Regions from separate parts of the Lysinibacillus sp. CNPSo 3705 genome, predicted to be linked through region 2. Evidence: riboswitches for the same ligand, from Rfam matches in the RefSeq annotation. Region 2 holds a riboswitch; each other region holds the start of a gene.
The links. Region 2 has a riboswitch for cobalamin ahead of cobT (nicotinate-nucleotide--dimethylbenzimidazole phosphoribosyltransferase). Riboswitches for the same ligand answer to the same signal wherever they lie in the genome.
Positions count from the first base shown of each region.

Region 1 (7,851 bases), on a different contig from region 2:
GCCTCAAAGTCGATCGGTGTTAAAGTACCTGTACGATCTAAACGATTCATGTACACATTAATCGGGCTTACAATCAAGTGGAAGTGCTTCGATTGTGGTACATACACTAAGAATGTCAAAAGAATTAATAAGTGTGCCCACCACATCACATAGAACACAGCAGCCGCTGCTGATACTGGTAAGAAACTAAAAATAGCAGCAATGCCAGAAGCAACTGGCTCTGTATAAGTTAGTCCTTCACCATGCCAAATTATTCCCATACCATTTGCAAGTAATGTGGATACCATTAACCCACCAATGAAAATTAAGACAAGACCATTTTTCCAGCCTCGTTTTAGACGTACTAGCTTTTCTACATAGCGTCGGTAAAATGCCCACACAACCGCCACTAAAATCATTAATACCACAAGCTCTTGGAAAAATGTAAACACACTGTAGAAAACACCAAGCGGTAAATGTGATCCAGGTGCTAACCCCTTCCAAATTAAATCAATGGCACCTAGCTGCACCATCAAAAATCCATAAAAGAACATGACATGAATTAAACCACTCTTTGGATCTTTTAATAGCTTGTTTTGGCCAAGTACATTGACCATAAGATAACGAACTCGTTCTTTAACACTTTCATCAAATTCTATCTTTTTCCCCAATTGCACAAACTTATAGCGTGTTTTTAACAGATAGAAGAACAATCCTACTGCATAAAGCACAACCACGACTGTTAGAACAATGTTTGCAATTACTAATGGACTCATGGTTGGTCCCCCCCTTAGTTTGTCGTAACTTTCTCTCTTTGTGATAAATTTGCTAGCTCATACGTAAATGTACGTCATTCCATCATTATATTCCTATTCTAATAAATGAGTGAGCATTCAGTCAACATAAAACGGAAATATTTCTGATAATTTTATATTCTTACATTTTACTAGAAAAAATGCCACCCTAAATTTTAAGAGCGTTCTAAAACACTAAAGATATATTTTTAATATAAATTTGTCTTCTTTTGTAGTATTTACATAGTCAAAAAAGCCGATTTGCATCATGTTTTTGATGACAAATCGACTTTTTTTAGTGCGCTAGATTTCAAAGTAGTTATTTTATTTCAACGTGATGCCTTTAGCCTCTCGTTCCTCTGCTCGTGATCTCATATCGCCCTTAGTTGATAAAAACTGAAATTATTCCGATAAAAGTTAAAATTGTTCCGATAAAATGAGATTTTGTTCCGATAAATCTTCATCACAATAACCACAACTTTAGGTAATTATTTTTTAAAGACATTGCCACTTCGAATATATTCAACATCCGCGACATTCAATCGGAAATTCACAACCCTTGCAGCTGCAAATAAATAGTCAGATAGACGGTTTAAATATTTTTGTACAATTGTCGGTACATCTTCGATTTCCTTCATAAGCGTTACCATTTGACGCTCTGCTCGACGTGCTACTGTGCGAGCAATGTGTAAGGTTGCAGCTGCTGGTGCACCACCTGGTAAAATAAAGCGCTGTAACGGCGGTGCTTCATCTGATAATGCATCAATACGCGTTTCCAACACTTCGATTGGCTGCTCTGTTAGCTTATAATGGCGTTCCTTCATGACGTTAGCAAGATCGCCACCCGCATCGAAAAGCTCATGCTGAATTGTTTCTAAATCCATTAAAATATCCTTAAATAATTCACGATCTAGTTCACTAACAGCCTTACCAATAAAAGAATTTAATTCATCAATGGCCCCATATGTTTCAACGCGTAAGCTATCTTTATCAACGCGTCCACCGATAAGACTTGTTTTCCCTGTATCGCCGGTTTTCGTGTAAAGCTTCATTCTCTCATCTCCCTAAAGTTATTTTATAATTTCGCCTGAGCGTAATTGCCGCTGTCGTGCAGGGCATTATTTTCATTTAGCAGGTGTATCTGCTGAATGAAGATAATTTTTTATTGCCTGTACAGTTGTTTCAAAAACACCTTTACCGATAATCTTACCTACATCAGTAATGGGACCTCCATACAGCATTTCTTCCCCTTTTTGTGTAGCTGCAATTAATAAACTATCCGTAGCAGTACCTGTCGCAATTGTACCACTAAGTTCATCGCGAATATTTTCCGATTGCAATGCCTTTGTTTTTGCCTCGGTAGCCGTCATCATTGCTTGGAAAAACGCTTCTTCTGATAAACAACCATTAACAATAACCCACGTATTTATAGTACCAATATGTGGTTTATCTTGTCTTTCATGTGTACGAGACACATCAACTGCATTGCCTACTCCGGCCGTAACGGCAACTAGGACGCTGCCAAAGGAAGCTTTATATTCATTAATAGCTACAAGATTTGTTGGAACAGCTGTTAACATGACGACGGTACTTGTAGATGAAAAATGCTCCTTTAGTAGAAATTCAGCGACCTCTCTCTTTACATCATTAATGACATAATCTATTGGTACAGAGCGATTTAGTAGACAATCATACCAACCGATTCCTGGGTTATGGACAGCTGAGGACACTGTTTTTAACGGAAACTCCGATTGAAGTTTAATATAACGATCTGTAACAGTGAAATTTTCTTTTGTAATGACAGCACGTTGCTGATGTTCAACTGATGCTGGCATCATGGTAATTTGAGGCTTTGGAATTTCTGGATGTGCGTAAGTTGCAACTCGCGCTTGATAGACGTCTTCGATTTGCGAAGCGATTAATACTTCATGCGGCGCCCCCAATGCTCGCATCCGACCTTCCTCCATTAGCAATAATTCATCACAATAGAGGGAGGCTAAATTCATATCATGCAGTACCATAATAACGGTCAAACCACTTTCAATAGCTTCTTTTCGCACCATATCTAAAATTTGTCGTTGATGAGCAATATCTAGATGGTTCGTTGGTTCATCTAGCAGCAATATTTCAGCTGTTTGCGCAAGAGCTTGGGCTACAAAAACTCTTTGCTGCTCCCCGCCCGACAAAAATTCCATCGGTGTTTGTTCATAGCGTTTCACACCAGTTTGCATCATGGCATGTTGGACTGCTTGTTCATCGCGATCAGTCCAGCTTGAAAAGAAACCTGTTTGATGTGGATAACGCCCAAGTGATACTGCCTCCCGTACACTGTTAGAAAAAGCATTAGCATGTAATTGTGGTAGCACCGCCATTTTTTTTGCTAATGCACGAGCATTGTAAGAGCTGCTACTTTTGCCATCTACTAATATAGTGCCTGCAGTTGCTGGTAGTATACCACTTATTACTTTTAACAGTGTGGATTTCCCGCTACCATTCGGCCCTAAGATCCCTAGTATTTTGCCTTTTTCAACTGAAAAACTTATATCCTGGACGATAGGTACGTCTTCATAGCCGCCGGAAAGATGTTCAACAACAATCATGCCCGTACCCCCTTGCTTCTACGTTGCTTGTAAAAAATATAAGAAAAAACCGGTGCCCCAATAAATGCAGTAATGACACCAATCGGTAGCTCTCTTGGCATAATAATTGTTCGTGCTATTAAATCACAAATAATCAGCAAAGTTGCCCCATTTAAAAAGGATAATGGCAATAAGTGTCGGTGATCAGAGCCCCAAACCATTCTCGTCATATGAGGGACGACTAAACCAACAAAGCCAATCGTTCCAGAAACAGCTACCGCAGCTCCTGTCAACATGGATCCGCCCACTAAAATAATATATTTACTACGCTTAACATGAACACCTAGATGCTTCGCGCGTTCTTCACCATATAACAGCACATTTAACTCGCGTCTTTGTGTCCAAAGCATAATGGAGCCTATTATGACAAACGGGATAATCATCTGAACATAAGGCCAACCACGCATCGATACTGAGCCGAGCAGCCATCCGATAACTTGGCGAAGCTCTTCACCAGATAATGCAATCATTAAAGAAATCAAGGAACCTAAAAATGAACTAAATATAACTCCCGTTAAAATTAGAGTTTCCATTTTTAACGAGCGGTCTACTATTCTAGCAAAGCCCATAACAGCTACCATCGTTAATATGGCACCTATCATACTAAAGGTCGGCAATGTAAAATGACCTACAACAGGTATTGATATACTAAAAAAAATCGTCATAACTGCGCCAACTGATGCACCAGAGGAAACACCTAACGTATAAGGGTCAGCCAAAGGGTTTTTTAATAAGCCTTGAAAAGCGGCCCCTGCAATTGCAAGTGACGCCCCTACAAGCCCCGCAAGCAAAACTCGAGGTAATCGAATTTTCCATAAAATATTGGCGGCTGTTTCATCAGCCGCCTTATTCCACAATACTTCTAGCGGAATATGAACCGAGCCTATCGCCACGCCACACCAGATGCTAATAATTAGAAGCGTTATTGCTGTTACATAGGCTACAATTTTTTTACTCATTTAAACGCCTCAGGGTAGACGGCCTTCGCTAATTCCTCAAGACCATCTGCTAAACGAGGACCTTGACGACTTGTTATATTTTCATCCACTTGTACTATGGCGTTATTTTTCACGGCAGAGATTGTCTCAAAGCCTGCACGTTGTGGAATTTTCGTTAAAATATTAGGTACGTAATTATATGCCACAACAATGACATCTGGATTTTTTGCGATAATTTGTTCAGCATCAATTTTATACCAGCTATTTGAATCTGCTGCCACATTTTCGGCATGAATCATTTCTAGCATTTCATTCATAAATGTACCTTTACCCGCTGTATAAATTTCTGGCTCATCAGACGACTCTACAAAGACTTTTTTCGCCTCAACACCGTCAAGTTTTGTTTCAACTTCTTTAACTTTTGCCTTCATATTTGCAACAATTTTTTTAGCCTCTTCTAGTTTTCCTGTTGCACGACCAAGCTGTTCAATTGTTGTGTAAGTTTCATTAAAGTTTTTTGCATCCGCTACAACAAATACTTTTACACCTGCCGCCTCAAGCTGTTCAATAGCTCCTTTTGAATAACCCATACCCGACGCATGCGCAAAAACGATATCCGGCGTTAAAGCAATAATTTTTTCAATATTATAATCCATACCGCCAACCTTTTCTTTTTTAGTAACCTCTGGTGGATAGTCGTCATTATCTGTCACACCAACTATTTCATTATTTAAGCCAAGGCCAAATAAAATTTCTGTGTTACTCGGAATGAGTGAGACAATTTTTTCAGGAGGTGCCTCTAGCGTAATATCCTTGCCTGTAGCATCCTTTATCGTCATTGGGAATGTTGCTTGGTCTACTTTTGTTGTCCCTTGTTGCTCAGAAGATGACGGCTTGTCATTTGTCGCCTCTTTTGTATTACATGCAGCAAGTAAGCCAATAGCTAAAAATGCTGATAACCCTATTTTCCAAATTTTCTTCATGTGAATCCTCCTCAGTCTATTTGTGCATATAGTTGTTATTGTTTTTCTGATTTATCGATACGTTTTAGTTTTTGATACCTAACATTGTAGGGGTATATCAACATCGCGAACTTCTAACCAACATTCGCCCATGTTTTCAAATTTATCGACATTCATCTTCCAAAACAAATACCCCTCATCAAAAAATAATGAGGGGGTTAAATTTGCACAAAAATACATATACAAAATCCACCATCCTATCCTCGTAGGCTACAACGTGTTTTCCATAAAGGCAGGTCTCCTGGCTTGTGCTTCATACGCTTTTTCAAGCCTTCCCGAAATTTTCAGTGGCGCAGATTGAAAAAACTCACACATACAGTGGCGGGACCGCATCGGAATTACACCGATTTCCCTTTTCACTTTACTTAAGTAAAGAACCTTTATAATATTCAGTTGATTTTATTATACATGAAAATGAAAGAAGTCGCCTCCATTCGAGACGACTTCTAAACAATCCATTATGCCTTGGCATAATTGCGTCGGGATTGGCTTTGTGCTTAGGCCTGCGTGATGCAGGTCAGTTAGCCGTTATCGCATGGATGCGATGATTTTAGGCTAACATCCTATGTGAACTTCTTTCCAATTCCGTGACATTCGCCAATATAATGTTGGTCACTCAGTCATTGCCACAGGACGTAGCGTTCTTAGATTGAGTTCCTCTATTTCATCTGGTGTTGGACACCCGCTGAATCTGGTGGTTCTTTCCGTCACTTTGGCTGTCTCTTCCGTCGCTTCGACTATTCTTTCCGTCGCCTCGGCGGTTCCTTCCGTCGCTTCAGATTCTTTCCGTCGCTCTGGTGGTTCTTTCCGTCACTTCGGCTGTTTCTTCCATCGCTTCGACTATTCTTTCCGTCGTCCCGGCTGCTCCTTTCGTCGCTTCAGATTCTTTCTGTCGCTCTGGTGGTTCCTTCCGTCACTTGGGCTGTCTCTTCCGTCGCTTCGACTATTCTTTCCGTCGCCTCGGCGGTTCCTTCCGTCGCTTCGATTGCTCCTTCCATCGCTTCTGATTCTTTCCGTCACTTCGGCGGTTCTTTCCGTCGCTTCGACTGTTCCTTCCGTCGCCCTAGCTGCTCCCTCCGTCGCTTCATATTCTTTCTGTCACTTCGACTATTCTTTCCGTCGCTCCGGCTGCTCTTTCCGTCGCCCCGGAATCTTCCCCTCAACCCGGCCACTCTTTCCCTCGCCTCAACCGCTCTTGCTTCCTAAAACATAAAACCCCCGGCACATGATTGTGCCGGGGCTAGAAAGACGATTATTACATTTTTTCCGGTGCAGATACGCCGATTAAGCGTAATGCGTTGGCAATTGTTGTACGTACAGCAGTAATAAGGGCTAAACGAGCTTCTGTTAGCTCTTTATTTGAAGCATCTAATACTTTTTCAGCGTTATAGAAGCTGTGGAATGCAGCTGCTGTTTCTTGAATGTAGTTGGCGATACGGTGTGGTGTACGGTGCTTCGCAGCATCTGCTACCACTTTCGGGAAGTCGCCCACTTTTTTCAGTAAATCAATTTCTTTTTCTGCAGTTAACAGCGTTAAATGATCTGTTGTTGCAGCAAAGCCTTGCTCATTCGCTGAGCGTAAAATGGAAGAAATACGTGCATGCGCATATTGTGCATAATACACTGGATTTTCATTTGATTGAGATACAGCAAGATCAAGGTCAAAGTCCATGTGAGAATCACCCGCCGTTTTCACGAAGAAATAACGAACTGCATCTAAGCCAACCTCTTCTACAAGCTCACGCATTGTAACAGCGTTTCCTGTACGTTTAGACATTTTGAACTTCTCACCGTTTTTATAAAGTTGAACCATTTGGATGATTTCTACTTCAAGTGTATCACGGTCGTAGCCTAGCGCTTGAATAGCAGCCTTCATACGTGGGATATAGCCGTGGTGGTCAGCTCCCCAAATATTAATTAATTTATCGAAGCCACGTACAATTTTGTCCTCATGGTAGGCGATATCTGGAGTCAGGTATGTGAAAGAACCATCGTTTTTAATTAACACGCGATCTTTATCGTCACCAAATGTTGTTGAACGGAACCAAGTAGCACCGTCTTCTTCAAATACATGACCATTTGCTTTTAGTTTATCTAACGCTACTTCGATTTTGCCGTTTTCGTATAGTGAAGTTTCTGAATACCACACATTAAAGTTTACACGGAAGTTTGCAAGGTCTGTTTTTAACTTGTCTAATTCTAACGCTAAACCATGTTGACGGAAAAATGCAAAACGTTCTTCAGCAGATTTTGCTAAAATTGCATCGCCATGCTCGCCTGCTAGTTTACCAGCGATTTCAATAATATCTTGACCGTGGTAGCCGTCCTCTGGCATCTCAGCATCCATTCCTAAAGCTTGCTTATAACGCGCTTCTAGTGAATACGCTAAATTATTAATTTGGTTACCCGCGTCATTAATGTAGTATTCACGAGATACTTCGTAACCTGCCATATCTAGCACGTTACATAATGAATCCCC
Region 1 covers NZ_JAQZSD010000037.1:30,545-38,395, reverse strand. The annotation lists gene PVA17_RS15865 (heterodisulfide reductase-related iron-sulfur binding cluster) at 1-755, opposite strand, end outside; gene PVA17_RS15860 (cob(I)yrinic acid a,c-diamide adenosyltransferase) at 1,262-1,825, opposite strand; gene PVA17_RS15855 (adenosylcobinamide amidohydrolase) at 1,898-3,373, opposite strand; gene PVA17_RS15850 (FecCD family ABC transporter permease) at 3,370-4,371, opposite strand; gene PVA17_RS15845 (ABC transporter substrate-binding protein) at 4,368-5,333, opposite strand; cobalamin riboswitch at 5,587-5,769, opposite strand; gene argS (arginine--tRNA ligase) at 6,628-7,851, opposite strand, start outside.
Region 1: another riboswitch for cobalamin. It lies ahead of PVA17_RS15845 (ABC transporter substrate-binding protein); the one in region 2 lies ahead of cobT (nicotinate-nucleotide--dimethylbenzimidazole phosphoribosyltransferase).

Region 2 (7,851 bases):
AAATATGCGATGGGGTTAGAAATACCTCATCGCTTCATTTTTTTATAGCATACTGCTTACCTACTTCTATCTTTACTATTGATCATAAGAAAAACCGAGCACCTTTACTAGGTACTCGGTTACTATTTTTAGTACATTTTTAAATATTGATCGCGTTCCCATTGGTGTACGGTTGTACGATACATGTCAAACTCGATTTCTTTTGCCTCTTTAAAGTTTGCATAGATATGCTCACCTAAAGCTGCTTGCGCTACTTCATCTTGAGCAAGTAATACTAAAGCATCGTCCAGTGCTGCTGGTAAGTTTGCGATACCATTCGCTTTACGCTCTTCATCAGACATCACGTAAATGTTACGGTTAATAGCTGCTGGAGGTGTTAAGCTACGGCGAATACCTTCAAGACCAGCTTCTAAAATAACAGCCATCGCTAAATATGGATTAGCAGATGGGTCCACAGAACGCACTTCTACACGAGTTGAAAGACCGCGTGCTGATGGGATACGGATAAGTGGTGAACGATTTTGAGCTGACCATGCTACGTAACATGGCGCTTCATAACCCGGTACAAGACGTTTATAAGAGTTAACTGTAGGGTTTGTCACTGCTGTGAAGCCTTGAACGTGAGCAAGGACACCTGCCATGAATTGCATCGCCGTTTCAGAAAGACCTAGTTCAGTAGATTCATCGTAGAATGCATTCTCTTTGCCTTTAAATAATGAAACGTTGAAGTGCATACCAGAGCCTGCTTCACCGAATAATGGTTTTGGCATAAATGTAGCATGTAAACCGTGTTTACGAGCAATTGTTTTAACAACTAATTTAAACGTTTGGATATTGTCACAAGCTGTAATTGCATCTGCATATTTAAAGTCAATTTCATGTTGTCCTGGAGCTACCTCATGGTGAGATGCTTCAATTTCGAAGCCCATTTCTTCTAGCTCTAATACGATATCACGACGGCAGTTTTCGCCAAGATCAGTTGGTGCTAAGTCGAAGTAACCACCGTGGTCATTTACTTCTAGTGTCGGTTCACCTTTTGCATCTAATTTAAATAAGAAGAATTCTGGCTCAGGCCCTAAATTGAAGCTTGTGAAGCCCATGTCTTCCATTTTCTTAAGGATACGTTTTAAGTTGTTTCGTGGGTCACCAGCAAACGGCTCGCCTTTAGCAGTGAATACATCACAGATGAAACGTGCTACTTTCCCTTTTTCAGAAGTCCAAGGGAACACTACGAAAGTATCCAAATCAGGATATAAATACATATCTGATTCTTCGATACGTACGAAGCCTTCAATAGATGAGCCATCAAACATCATTTTGTTTTCTAGAGCTTTGTCTAATTGGCTTACAGGAATCTCAACATTTTTGATTGTGCCAAGAATATCTGTAAATTGTAGACGAATAAAGCTTACGTTTTTTTCTTCGATTAGACGTTTAATGTCCTCTTTTGTGTATTTACCCACAGTTTTCCACACTCCTATAAAATGTCTAGCTTTTTTATCATTACCCTACCCTATTAATAAAGTAATTAACGATGTTGCTTTTTATTAATAGAATCGAGATAAATCCCCACGACGGATGGATGATTTTTGCATGCGCTGCGCTTGAAGCATTTCCTCACGCATGATGCGACGCAATTCTGAGTCACTTAAATTTTGTTCATCTGTTGAAACAGGTTCATTCTTTTTAGCGAACAGCTTTTTAATTTTTGCCATGTTCATACCCTGTTCCAAGTAATCTTTTATTTCTAGCAATACATCGACGTCATTTAATGAAAACATTCGACGGTTACCTTCTGTTCGGTGCGGCTCAATTAAATGGTGTTCTTCATAATAACGAATCTGACGTGCCGACAGCTCGGTCAATTGCATTACGATATTCATAGATAATAACGGCATAGTTCGTCTAATTTCACGACTCATTTAAGTCCCCTCCAATACCTGCTAATAATATAACGAAAAAATTACACTGTCAACCACTCATGTAAGGTTTCCTGACATGTGTTAAAATATTTTTTTCGAAATGACAATAATTATAAAAAATGAAGATTATTATCCTAACGTGGAGATTGATTTCCGTTCCGACTTGGTGCTTCCCCCGGGGCGCCCGATGTCTTAATACATTTCTACGTCTTTTCATCTATAAATAAAAAACTATTCAAAATAGAAATTTTGAATAGTTTTTTATTTACCTATTTTTGGATTTTTTGAACAGCACTACAAATTGCAAATTTTACGTGTTCGTATGTTAACCCACCTTGAATAAATGCTGTAAATGGCGGACGAATAGGACCGTCTGCTGTAAGCTCAATACTAGAACCTTGAATGAATGTTCCAGCTGCCATGATGACATCATCCTCATAGCCAGGCATATAAGCGGGCTCAGGTGCATAGTGCGCATTAACTGGTGAATTCGCTTGAATTTCACGGCAAAAGGCAATCATTTGTTCTGCAGTTTGGAAAGAAACCGATTGAATTAAATCTGTACGATTAGCATCATAGCTGGGTGATGTAATCATACCAATTTCTCCTAGCATAGCAGCCGTGAAAATCGCACCTTTTAAAGCTTGAGATACAACATGTGGTGCAAGGAAAAATCCTTGATAGAAATCACCAAGCGTATTTAATGTTGCTCCTGCTTCAGCACCTATACCTGGTGATGTCATACGATAAGCACATTTTTCTACTAAATCTGCACGGCCAGCAATGTAACCACCAATTTTCGCTAAGCCACCGCCAGGATTTTTAATGAGTGAGCCTGCTATTAAATCAGCCCCAACCTCTGTCGGTTCCTGTGCCTCAACAAATTCACCGTAGCAATTATCAACGAAAATAACTGCATCCGGTGCTAATTCACGGATTTTTGCACACATGTCTGTAATTTGCGAAATGGTAAAGGATGGGCGTGTTGCATAGCCCTTCGAACGTTGGATAGCAATCATTTTTGTGTTTGGTGTAATTGCAGCTGCAACACCTTCCCAATCGATCGCTTGATTATCGATTAAATCCACATGGCTATAACCGATTTTATAATCTTTTAACGAGCCAGTATCTTTATCGCCACCATCCACTATTGATTGCAATGTATCATAAGGCTGACCCGAAATATAAAGTAATTCATCACCCGGACGTAGTACTCCGAATAAGCTAAGTGTAATTGCATGTGTACCAGAAATAATTTGCGGACGTACAATGGCAGCCTCCGCTCCAAAGACCTCTGCATAAACTCGTTCTAGATTGTCACGCCCCTCATCATCATAGCCATAACCATTAGACGGGTGCAGATGATAGTCACTTACTTGATGCTTTCGGAACGCGGCAAGCACTTTTTGTTGATTGAAGAACGCCATGTCTTCTACCTTTGCATGAAAAGGGCGTACCTTTTCTTCTATTTTAGCAGCTAATGCTAGTGTTTCTTCTGATAAATTGGTTGTAAAAGTCATACTGTTCTTCTCCATTTCACATTTGTTCAAATCTTATCTTAACAATTTGTGAGCTTGCCTGCAAAGCTTGCTAATTTCATTAGGCACTAAGATCAGGACTCGGCATAATTGCGTGACATCCAACGAAGGCTTTCATTTCTTTTTAGCGATGCTTTTGCGACAGGCACAGGGTGCTTGGATACCTTGAAGTAACTTAAATCCGCATTTATCTCATCCACCTATAGTGCTGGGATATTTCTGTAACTGCCGTTTCACTTACGTTACACAAAACATTTGCTGAAAAGAAGTTGAATTACGAACTTAAAGTTTTAATTCTGCTATAATAAAATATTTAGTATCTGATAATTCCAAATCATAAGTCGATGCTTTTTTTGCGAAAACTTGTAGATACAGTAACTAATCTACAACAACATAAAATGATTTATTCACATAAGGGGTGAAAGGGTTGGCTTGGGAGGTTTTTAGTATCATTGGCACAATTGCCTTCGCAATTTCCGGGGCAATAATTGCAATGGAGGAAGAATACGATTTATTCGGTGTATATATACTCGGTATCGTAACTGCTTTTGGTGGTGGAGCTATACGAAACTTACTTATAGGTTTACCTGTAACAACACTGTGGGGGCAGGATAGAATGTTCCAAATTGCCATTGCAGCTATTACGCTCTTTTTTTTATTTCCACATCGACTCATTCAGCATTGGCATCGTTGGGGTAATGTCACTGATGCTATTGGATTATCGGCATTTGCGATTCAAGGTGCCCTTTATGCTGTGAAGCTCGACATGCCTATCAGTGCAGTTATTGTAGCTGCTGTCTTAACAGGGTCAGGTGGTGGAATTATTCGCGATTTATTAGCTAGACGACAACCATTAGTCCTCCGCGAAGAAATCTATGGTGTTTGGGCAGCATTAGCCGGGCTTATCATAGGACTTCAACTATTTTCAGGGGATATCTTTTTATATGTATTATTTGGTGTGATCACAGTACTAAGAATACTTTCATATATGAAGAAATGGCGTTTACCGTTACGGAAGTTGAATCGAGCATAGTTATACTGTTGCATAATAAAAGCCCAAATCTGAGATTTGGGCTTGAATTTTTAAATTCATTTTTTCTTAGCGGTTCTATCCACGACTTCGGCTGCTCTATCCACGATTTTGACGGTTCTATCCATCACTTTGGCTGTTCTATCCACGACTTCGTTTATCACACACCGTGATCCGCGTAATAAAGTTACTTTTTCAACAGCAACATTGCTTCTTCTAAAGTAGCCATATTTTTCATCATAGAGCACGCTGCGTCCAAAATGGGAAAGGCTAAAGCTGCACCAGAGCCCTCCCCCAATCGCATATTCATCTGTAACATCGGTTCAACTCCTAGCATGTCAGCGGCAATTTTTGCACCTGGTTCTTCAGAGGCATGCGAAGGAATGATATAGTCTTTTACGTTAGGTTCAAGTTCATAAGCGATAAGGGCAGCGATGGTAGAAATGAAACCATCAATAACAACAGGTTTACGATGTGCAGCGGCAGCAAGTATCACCCCAGCCATAGCACCTATTTCTAATCCACCAACTTTTGCAAGAATATCTATAGCATCATCACGATTTGGTTCATTTAATGCAATAGCATCATAAATGACTTGTACTTTATGCGCTATCCCCCCTGGTCCAACACCTGCACCAAAGCCTGTCACTTCATTCGGATGACATTCACAAAGAACCGATAATATGGCAGCACTCGGTGTTGTATTACCAATACCCATTTCACCTGTCCCGAGTACATTTATCCCATTTTTTATTTCTTCCGTAGCTACTTCAATTCCTACTTCAACAGATTGAATGGCTTCTTCCCTTGACATAGCAGGGCCCTTTGCCATATTGTCCGTGCCATATTTAATTTTTTTTACGATAACACCAGCATCAAGAGGAATATCTTCTTTTACGCCAACGTCAACTGTAACAATTTTTGCATCTGTGATTTTTGCGATAGCACAGACACCAGTTCCGCCTCTAGGAAAATTTAATGTTTGAAAGACTGTCACATTTTGTGGATTAGATGTTACCCCTTCATCACAAACACCATGATCTGCTGCACAGACAATAATTGCTTTATTATCAATCGCAGGAAATAGTTCGCCTGTAATTCCGGATAGCTGCACAGCAAGGGCCTCCAGTTTCCCCAAGCTTCTAGGTGGCTTGCAAAGTGCATCTATGCGTTCCCGTGCCTTCTCCATCATTTTGTAGTCAGCACTTTGAATGTTGTGAATCGTCTGTTGTAATAATTGCATTGAAAATTTCCCCTTCCTTTTTTGCCCTTGTAACTTGAAGAATGATTTAGAGAAAAAATAAAAAGCCTGTAGTTTATTCCATAACAAATAAACTACAGACTTTTCCATCGTCTATATAACCGAAGCAGATAGGCAGGTCTCCTGGCTCAATTTCAACATTTCATAGAACCTTCCCAGAACGATGCTAGTGGCATTCTCTATGAAACTCCCTTTTACAGTGGTGGGACCGCTAAAGCTTTTCACTTTATTCCCTATTCTCCCGCAATGGGCACCTAATGCTTTTATGCAATTACTTTAAATCTACGTCAAAGTAGTTTTTGTGTCAATATATTAGTGGAATCGCATATTTCTTGCCAACTTTTCTTAGTCTGACTTTCCAAGTGACTCAAGAATCAGCCGGGACAAGAAAGCGAATATTATATCTCATATTCACGTAATCGATCTATTGTGTAAGGTTTTATTTAAACAACTTTTTTTCATATCTCTCGAAAATCTTTAATAATTGACAAATATATAATAGTTAAGTAATATTAACTTAACCAAAACCTTTAAAATGAATTAGGGATGATACATCTGTGCATGACTATTTAATAATTACAGACAAAATTAATCAAAAATTCGAACAATTCAAGTTGTTAGTTTTACAAGAAACCAAAGAGGTTGAGGAACTAGCGAACTTTCACTTAACGCCTCAACAAGAAATTATTATGTCTTATATCATTCACCATGAGCCGGTCATTGCGAAAGATATCGCAAATCATTTTGATATTTCCAAAAGTGCAGTTAGCCAAGTAATTTCAAAGCTCGAAGAAATGAAAATGATATATCGTCAAGAGAATTCAATCAACCGTAGAGAGACCTTTATTTATCTTGGGGAAAAGGGCAAAGAGTTTCATCAGCTTCTAAAAAAAATTGACGACATTCTTGTAGAAAAATATTATTCGAAAGTAAGCTTAAAAGAGTTAAAAAATGTTCTTGATACATTAAGTAAGATTGTCGAGTCTAAAAAAGACAATGAGCGTTAAAATATAATCTCCTTTATAGTAGGTGGACAAGCAATCGCCTCTCACCTACCAAAAGGAGTTTTTCTTTTTGGATGTCCTAAACTAAGGAGATACAACTGTTTAGTTAACCAAACTTAACTATTTATTATTCTCATCCGTTAAATCACTTTTTATATTAGTTTTATAATAGTAAAACTTATCTTCCTTTTTCTCTTTATTAAGCAATACATCAGGATCTGCACCTTTCACATAGTGATCAAAGAAAGCCAATATATAGCGATTCATTACTTGATGAAATTGATTTACGTCAATATTCCATGACAATAAAGGAGATAGGAAGGGGAAATCTGTAAACGTATAATGATCTCCTGCGATAAAAGTAAGCATAAAAGTGTCTCCCTTTATTCCCTCTTTATAGTGAAAATCAGCAAGCTCTGTAATTTTATTATGATACTTTTGAAATTCCTCCGAGGTGATATTCGTATATTGAATTTCTTCATCGGATATATAGAGATAGTCTTCATTTAAAATAAACATAAAAGGTTGTTCAAAACCTGAGCTGGCCACCGGTTCATGTAAAGGTCCATCTATGTTGATTCCTGCAGAAATCCGACTATCATCCAACAATGCTTGAGCAGCTGTCGAACCTCCATATGAATGACCAAATATGCCGATTCTGTCCATGTCCATCTTTCCAGTAAATAAACCCCGAGGATCCTTATCATTTATCATTGATAATTGATCTAGCGCATAGCTCATATCTTTTGATCGTGTTTTAACATCTTTTTCGTCTTCAATATTAAATGAATAAGAATATGCGTCTGTTTGGTTCAAGATTTCCCGACCATCTGGGAACTTCGTATAGGCTGCATCATTTATATGGTCAACGCTGACACCAAAGTATCCATGACTTGCTAATTCCTCCATTTGGGAGTAACTTTGCATTCTAGTACTGCCAAAGCCGTGAGAAAATAATAGAACCGGATATTTATCTTCTTGATTGGATACTGCTATATCTTTTATGCTGTTAGTTTGTCCATACTTCAAATACTCAAATAAAAAACGTGGAACAGAAAAAATGAATTCCATCGTCCCCGACCATTCTTCGTAAGGA
Region 2 covers NZ_JAQZSD010000098.1:3,450-11,300, forward strand. The annotation lists gene glnA (type I glutamate--ammonia ligase) at 129-1,463, opposite strand; gene PVA17_RS23190 (MerR family transcriptional regulator) at 1,548-1,922, opposite strand; gene PVA17_RS23195 (methionine gamma-lyase family protein) at 2,192-3,442, opposite strand; gene PVA17_RS23200 (trimeric intracellular cation channel family protein) at 3,888-4,493, shown strand; gene cobT (nicotinate-nucleotide--dimethylbenzimidazole phosphoribosyltransferase) at 4,678-5,733, opposite strand; cobalamin riboswitch at 5,848-6,024, opposite strand; gene PVA17_RS23210 (MarR family winged helix-turn-helix transcriptional regulator) at 6,309-6,758, shown strand; gene PVA17_RS23215 (alpha/beta hydrolase family protein) at 6,876-7,851, opposite strand, start outside.

Region 3 (7,851 bases), on a different contig from region 2:
TTACAATTTTCAGGAGGATAAGTATGTCTACATTTAATTTGGGTGATAAAGTCCCCGATTTTACTCTTCCAGCAGTTAATGGCGAAGAATTCTCTTTTTTATCTCATCAAAACCAGCATAAAAGTTGGCATCTCATTATCTTTTTCAGAGGATCATGGTGCCCTGTTTGTCTTCATGACTTAAAAGAGCTTGAAGAAAGCAAAAGTTATTTCGAAGGCAAGAATGTACACCTAATTACAATCTCAACGGACCAGTTAGAAAATTTAAAGAAAATGGTTGATGAACATAACATTACTTTTACTGTCTTAACTGATAAGGCGTTAAAAACATTAAAAGCATATGATGTTTTTTATCATGGAGAAAATGCTCCATATGAGGATCATGGTACGCATGGAGAGCCAGCTTATTTCCTTGTTGATGAAAATGGACAACTGCTATATCAACAAAAACAAACAAGCCCATTTGGACGCCCATCATCTACTGAACTTCGCAAAATTATCCAATATATCGGAAAGAATTTAAAGACAAATCAATAAATAAAAATATTTGATTGGGCTCAATTGGAGAGCAACATAAGTAGAAAAACAATCCATCTCGAATAATTTGCTTTATACGATTGCTCTAAAATCTAAAATGCTAAAAAATAAAAGGTAATCTCATTTTAGACATGACTAAGATGTGATTACCTTTTTCTGTATATGGAATCAACAAAGCTAAATTTTATTTGTAGCTACTAACATGAATTCGAACTTCGTAAGTTATTCATTAGATAATATTTTCATGTTTAATTCTCTATTAGGATTATAGAATTGTAACCATTTATCAGCTTCACTAACCAACCACATTCCAAAGTCATTTAAAAACGATAACAATAGGTTTGCATCTATTATGGGTGTTATGGCATATTCAAGTGCTTTTTTCATGTCGTTTTCCTTTTCAGGGAAATAGTCCGAAAATAATTTATAAGCAGGATATAAATCCCTTGTATATGTGTTTGCTTTAGTAATGACAAGCGCAAGTCCTGCTCTTACTAAAATTTTCATAATCCACTTGCAACAATCTTTCATATCCTCCATATCAGAATTATCTTGAAGATCATTACAGGCATTTTTAATTTGACCTTGTAAATGAATAAGGTGGTCATTTGCTAAAGCTTCGTCAGCTCTATATCTTGGTAATTGAGGTATCAAGTCTTCTCCAAACACACATATGCCATGGGTTTTGAGTATGAAACTAATGATTGAAAAAGATGACGTATTTAAAATATCTTCTACACAGTAGAAACTTAGTTCAATACCATCTACACAAGTATGTTTTTGATTTAATTGTTGTTCTACTTCTTTTAACCGCTTTACCTGTTGTTTATTAGGGTTTTGCTTTGTAACCGCTAGTGTGTCTAAGTCAGCTACGCCTTCAATACCTATCCCTTTTGGAATGGATCCTCTTATGTATACACTATGTAAGTCATCTTGAAGGTGAGTGGAATACGTTTTAACCACATCGTAGATCACAGGATGAAAAATTAGGTTGATTTTATCCCAGTCTGAATGGTTAATAATGTAGCCATCGCTATCAGTAATACATAAGCTTCCAATTTCTTTAATAGTAGTCATCTCATAGCTCCTTTTATAGTCACTTTGTCTACCTACTATGCTACGCCTCTCACTATAGGTTTTATCTTCTAACGATCAATAATGACTTTACATAGTCATTTTCTTTAATATCCATTGCGCATAAAAATAGGATAGCACGTTCACTATCGAACACGCTATCCTACTTTCATTTCGGAAGTACACATTAGGCTAAAATAACCTTCATATTATTTAATTCGTAATTTTTATCCTTATTATTAGTAAACTCCGTCTTCTAGCTAAAATACCCCTTATTTGGGATTTTTCACATTTAATTGGATGATTAGCAAAACGTGTGGTTGATTTCCGTTCCGACTGGGCGCTTTGTAGCTGTCGCTTCGCTTTCGCACAGAAAAAACATTTGTTGCTGTCGCTTCGCTTTCGCACAGAAAAAACATTTGTTGCTGACGCTATGCTTTCGCTACAGAAAACATTTGTTGCTGACGCTTTGCTTTCGCTACAGAAAACATTTGTTGCTGACGCTTCGCTTTCGCTACAGAAAACATTTGTTGCTGTCGCTTCGCTTTCGCACAGAGCAAAGCTTCCTGGGGGCGTCCGATGAGCCGCTTTTGGTGTTGCTGTCGCTACGCTTTCGCACAGTCAAAACATTTGCTGCCGCTACGCTTTCGCACAGACGAGGAGTCACCCAGTCGGAACGAAGGTCAACTATTTACATAGTAGAAGTTTTAACAAAAGTCATCCACCACTTTTGGTGATGAACCATTTAATAGAGCACCGAATTTAGACCATTTTTTAATCGTTAAAATTTTCCCAATACCTTTCCGTCGGCTAGCCGTTCTCAATCAACTTACGAATTGTTTGTATGTTGCTCATCATACTCTACTAGAATCCGCGGAACTATTTTCATAGCATTTTATCGTTTGCCAAAAGTCCGCATCTTTTGTTCTCTTGTAAAATTTATAAAATGGTTCTTTTTGGTAAGCACGTTCTTGATAGACTCTTATTATTTCCTGTAAAAGATTTTCGATATGCTGTACAGATACTTTTTTCATAAATAACTCCCCTGCCTGTGCATGTTTACCCATTGGAACAGCGCCTAAATATACATCGAAGCTATCTTTCTGATATACAAGCCCAATATCATCATAAACGGCATTATAGCAAGCTGATGCACAGCCATTCATATTAATGCAAATTCTGCTTGGTACTTCCAAGCCTTCCAGCTGCTGATACAGCTCCTCTGTAATCTGTGCTGCCTCCATTTTATCGCCATCACAAAAATCACAAGCCTTCATAGCTACAATCTGACCTTGCTTGGCAATATATAAGCCCACCTTTTCCAACTTCCTTTTGGCCGTCGTTAATTCTATTGTCGGTATAGATAGTAGTATACTGTAGGACGCAGAATATTTAATAGCACCCCTCGCTCCGACTACCTCTGCGATTGTTTGAAATTGTGCTGGTGTATAATGTTTGTTGATAATGCCAGGGCTCACAGCAAGACGCGTAAATTCACCTTCTCTGTTTAACTTAGCAAATGTTTTTTCAGGAATATTATGGCTAAAAGCATTTATAGTCATTTTTACCCTCCTATGAAAAAAGCTAGCACATGGCTAGCTCTTCTTCTTTATTGAAAGCTTTCTGGATAAAATCCTTGTGCCAAAATTCGAATTGCTTCAGCCGCACGAACACCCTCAGATGCTGCTGATAGTGGTAAAATAACGAAACGTCCGTTTACTACCGCTTCCGTTTCTTTTAGTGCCGGATCATTTTTTAGGAAATTCATTTTTTCTTCAGCAGTAGTTGAACCATAGTCAATTACAACGATAACTTCAGGGTTGCGCTCAACTACATCTTCTTTTGAAACGGTTGTCCAGCCAGACTCAACATCGCCGAATATATTTTTTCCACCTGCTACTGTCACAAGTTCATTCATGAAGTTTTGTGCAGCTGTGAAAACTTCTTTCTCACCACTATCAAATACAAGAATACGTAAATTACCCTCCTCTTGCGGAAGCTTCGTACGAATGTCCTCTACATCTTTTGTCATTTGCTTAATTAATTTTTCTCCACGCTCTTCCACATGGAATATCTTAGCGATATTGCGGATATCGTCGAAAATATCCTCTAACTTAGGATTTGTAATGCTTGAAGATGTATGTAAATAAGTGTGGATGCCAAGTGCTTCTAGTTCTACTGGTGTTCCGACACCTTTCTCACTAAACCCACTTTTCCAGCCTGCATATAAAAAATCTGCTCCTGCATCAATCACTTGTTCCTTTGTTGGGTATTGTTCAGCTAATACTGGAACTTTTTCATACGCTGCTTGTAACGGTGGATAAATCGCATCATCTAAATATGCTGTTCCGACCATTGAATCCTCTAAGCCTAACGCTAGCATAATCTCTGTCACATGCTGATTTAAGCTAATTGCCTTTTTTGGTGCTTCCGAATAGACTTGTGTCGTATCGTTATTGTCAATCGTTACTTCCGTTGCACCAGCTTTTGCTGGTTCTACTTGTTCGCTTTTCGATAATGATTCCTGTTTTTCCTCGCTAACACAAGCTGTTAACATACTTAGCATTGCGATCGCAAGAACAAGCCATACGCTTTTTAATGTCTTCATGTCTACTTCTCCTTTTTTCTAAATAATCTATAGAAAGAAATCTAAAACTCTTAACTAACTATAAAAATTGCTCAGATATATAAAAAATATGCGGCTTTTTTGTGACAGGATGTACACTAACTTCCGCATGTACACCAAACACCTTTTGTAGCAATGAGGGTGTTAATACATCAAACGGAGTTCCATATGCCGCAATTTCTCCGTCCTTTAAAACATAAATTTTATCGCAATAAGTTGCTGCAATATTTAAATCATGCAAGGCTGCAATGACCGTAATCGGCAAGCCCCGTACTAAATCCATGAGCTGGAGTTGATGCTGAATATCTAAATGATTCGTTGGCTCATCTAATACCATAACCTTAGCCTGTTGCGCCAATGCCCTTGCCACAACGACCCGTTTTTTCTCACCACCAGATAAGGAACTAAAAGTACGTTCACTTAAATGCAGTACCCCTGCTTGCTGCATCGATTCCTCAACAATAGCTAGGTCTTCTTTTGTATCTACTTCCAAAAGCCTTTTATGCGGTGTACGTCCCATTGCCACAAGATCTTTAACAGTGAACTCAAATAGTACTGGTGTTTCCTGCCCTACGACGGCAAGTTGCTTTGCTACCACCTTTGAAGATTGCTTGTAAATATTTTCATTAAATAAAAATACTTCTCCCTCTTGGGGTTGTAGCATACGGTACATATTTTTTAAAAGGGTCGATTTCCCACTGCCATTAGGGCCAATTATGCCCACAAACTCGCGTTCTTGAATATGTACAGAAACATTGTTTAATATTTTCACCTGCTGCACGGCAAAAGTAACGTTTTTTGCAACGTATACCATTTAATTCTCCTCCCCGAAAGAATACATTTGCTTACGCAACATCCATATAAAGAATGGGCATCCGCATAAAGCCGTTATAATTCCAATCGGCATTTCCTCAGGTGCAATCACAATGCGCGCAGCTGCATCAGCCCATATTAAAAATATCGCACCAATTAATGCACTAACTGGCAGTACAAACTTATAATTTGAGCCGACAATCATACGTACGATATGTGGAATAATCAGGCCAATAAAGCCAATTGCACCACTTACAGCAACAAGGACACCTGTTAATAGGGAAATTACTAAAATTAGTAGCAATCGAAATTTCTCTAAATTAACCCCTAGCGTAACAGCAGATTCTTCGCCAAGTAAAAGTAAATTCAAATGGCGTGCATGTAGACGTAAAATTATGTAGACGATCGTTAAAACTACGAACGGAATCATTATATTCACCCATTTCGCTCCGGCCAAACTTCCCATCATCCAATAGATCACTGCCTTTATGCCCCCCTCTTCCTTCGTCATCATCAGCATAAAATTCGTCATTGCTGACAAAACTAGTGACACGGCAATTCCGGCTAATAATAATCGAACAACTGAAATTCGTCCCCCAACTCGTGCTAAGAAAAACACAATCAGTACTGCAATTGTCGCACCTATAAAAGCAGCAAATGATAGCGCATACATACCTAAAAATGAAAAAGTGCCAAGTAAAATAACAGATGTAGCCCCGACAGATGCACCGGAAGATACCCCCAAAATATAGGGGTCCGCGATTGAATTACGAACTAAAGCTTGAATAGCAGCACCCGAAATAGCAAGCCCCGCTCCGACTATTATGGCAAGTACTACGCGGGGAGTACGAATTTGCCATATGATGATTTCCTGTGAACGGCTCCAATCCAATGTAATGCCAAGTGGGTTGAACGGGATATGCGATAAAATAATGCGCCATACAATACTAGGTGTAATAGACACAGAGCCTACCATGATCGCTAACGTCATAGATATTAGAACGACACCCGTTAATACGACTAAAAGTAAGTTAATTTTTCTTGTTGTTGGATTCTTCAAAACGCTCTCCTCTCTTAAAGCAAAGGGCATAAAAAAAATCCCCTTATCTACAAGAGGATGTCATAGTTAAATAAAGGGCGTCGATTCCCAGTCACTACAACCATCCTCGTGGTTCTATGTAAGTTTGTTGACTTTTATTGGCAGGTCTCCTGGCTTAGGTTCATCATCTATACGCCTTCCCATAGCTCGCTACAGTGACATATTGTATAGACTCTCCATTACAGTTGCGGGACAGCACCGGATTTGCACCGATTTCCCTTTTAAGCAAACGAACAAGTCATTCGCACCAACAAAATAATATTTTATTAAGTTATAAGAGGAACAATATCAGAATATTTTCCAGATAGCAATTATATTATTTATTACGATCAAGTAAAAGTGGTGATAAACGAGCTATTAATAGCTATAAAACAGAACTATTGAACATTAATTATTATTAGAAAAATAAATAAATTTAGATAGTGATTTATCTTACCTTACAAATTCCTCACAGTACACTATGAGGAATCGCCTTCTTCTCTATATTTAATATTAGTGTGGATAATCTTAATTTAACAAAATAAAATTTTTTGGTTATCTATTTTAATAAATATGTTGAAAAAACTCAGTTGGCACTTGGTTTAATCGCCAATCTAACTGTGAAAACTGATGGATTCTAAAAACGTTGCTTTTTGTAGTCGTCTAATAAAAGCGTGTCACTAATGGTACGTAGACTTTCGGTTTCATTCAGCTACGCAAACAATAATAATTTTCAAAAATGAAGCGATATGAAGCTTCTTTGTAAACTAATTTCTCCATTTGTGTAAAGAATCGGTGAAAACCATTGTTCAAATGATGTTTTTAAACTTATCCATTTTCTATGTCCTTTATTTTGGATTCGGATGGTTGACTACCTCCCAAACCATGATAAAGACTTTTTTATGCACGGATGATATCGCAGAAAATTAAGTTTTTAACAATATATTTGAATTATTTTAATTCGACGCTAGTGATTTAAATTATATAAATCTTTTAATCTTATTTCCTCTGTATTATTTTTAAATTGAATTTTTATCTTGTCCTCATCGGATAATTCTTTTTCTTCACCATTGTTGAGTAATAGAGTATTTTCATCTAAGAAGGTATATGTGATGTTAACACCGTCCCTGTGGGATTTCGCTAATTCAGAGAAAAAATTCCATTTCTTATCAGCTAGAATATTCCAACTCTCATAAATAATAATTTCATCTTTATATTTATTATTTCTAGAATCCTCCATAGCTAAAAGATAACGATTGTTACTTTTGGTTTGGAATGTCAAAGTAACTGTTGTTCCATGTCGTTGAATGTTTTTTTGCACATTATTCTCATCTGCTATCCACATATGGACAAAAAGAAAATAATAACTCACAGATATAATGAGAAAGAAAGCTAGTAATGATCCTGCGACCACGAAAATTTTTCTCCTATTTTTGAAACGCACTTTTTTTAAATAATCAATACTCTCCTTTCCCTTATTAATTTCACGGGTATTTTCTACCAAAAAACCTTCTTGCATTTCCATTACATATTTTTTGCATTCTTCACATTCGCTCATATGTTTTTTCATCTGTCTAGTAGTTTCTTCACTAGTCAATTTTTCTATATAACTGGGTACTAAATCTTTAAAAATATCATGGTTCATATTTTATTACACCCTCTCTTAATTCTTTTTTTGCACGATAATATGTAACTCTTGCCCAATTATCAGTTTCTCCAACAAT
Region 3 covers NZ_JAQZSD010000014.1:64,980-72,830, reverse strand. The annotation lists gene PVA17_RS08445 (peroxiredoxin family protein) at 24-536, shown strand; gene PVA17_RS08440 (nucleotidyltransferase) at 759-1,613, opposite strand; gene PVA17_RS08435 (hypothetical protein) at 2,042-2,170, opposite strand; gene PVA17_RS08430 (NAD(P)/FAD-dependent oxidoreductase) at 2,465-3,172, opposite strand; gene PVA17_RS08425 (ABC transporter substrate-binding protein) at 3,220-4,218, opposite strand; gene PVA17_RS08420 (ABC transporter ATP-binding protein) at 4,277-5,050, opposite strand; gene PVA17_RS08415 (FecCD family ABC transporter permease) at 5,051-6,040, opposite strand; cobalamin riboswitch at 6,232-6,415, opposite strand; gene PVA17_RS08410 (anti-sigma factor) at 7,095-7,772, opposite strand; gene PVA17_RS08405 (RNA polymerase sigma factor) at 7,762-7,851, opposite strand, start outside.
Region 3: another riboswitch for cobalamin. It lies ahead of PVA17_RS08415 (FecCD family ABC transporter permease); the one in region 2 lies ahead of cobT (nicotinate-nucleotide--dimethylbenzimidazole phosphoribosyltransferase).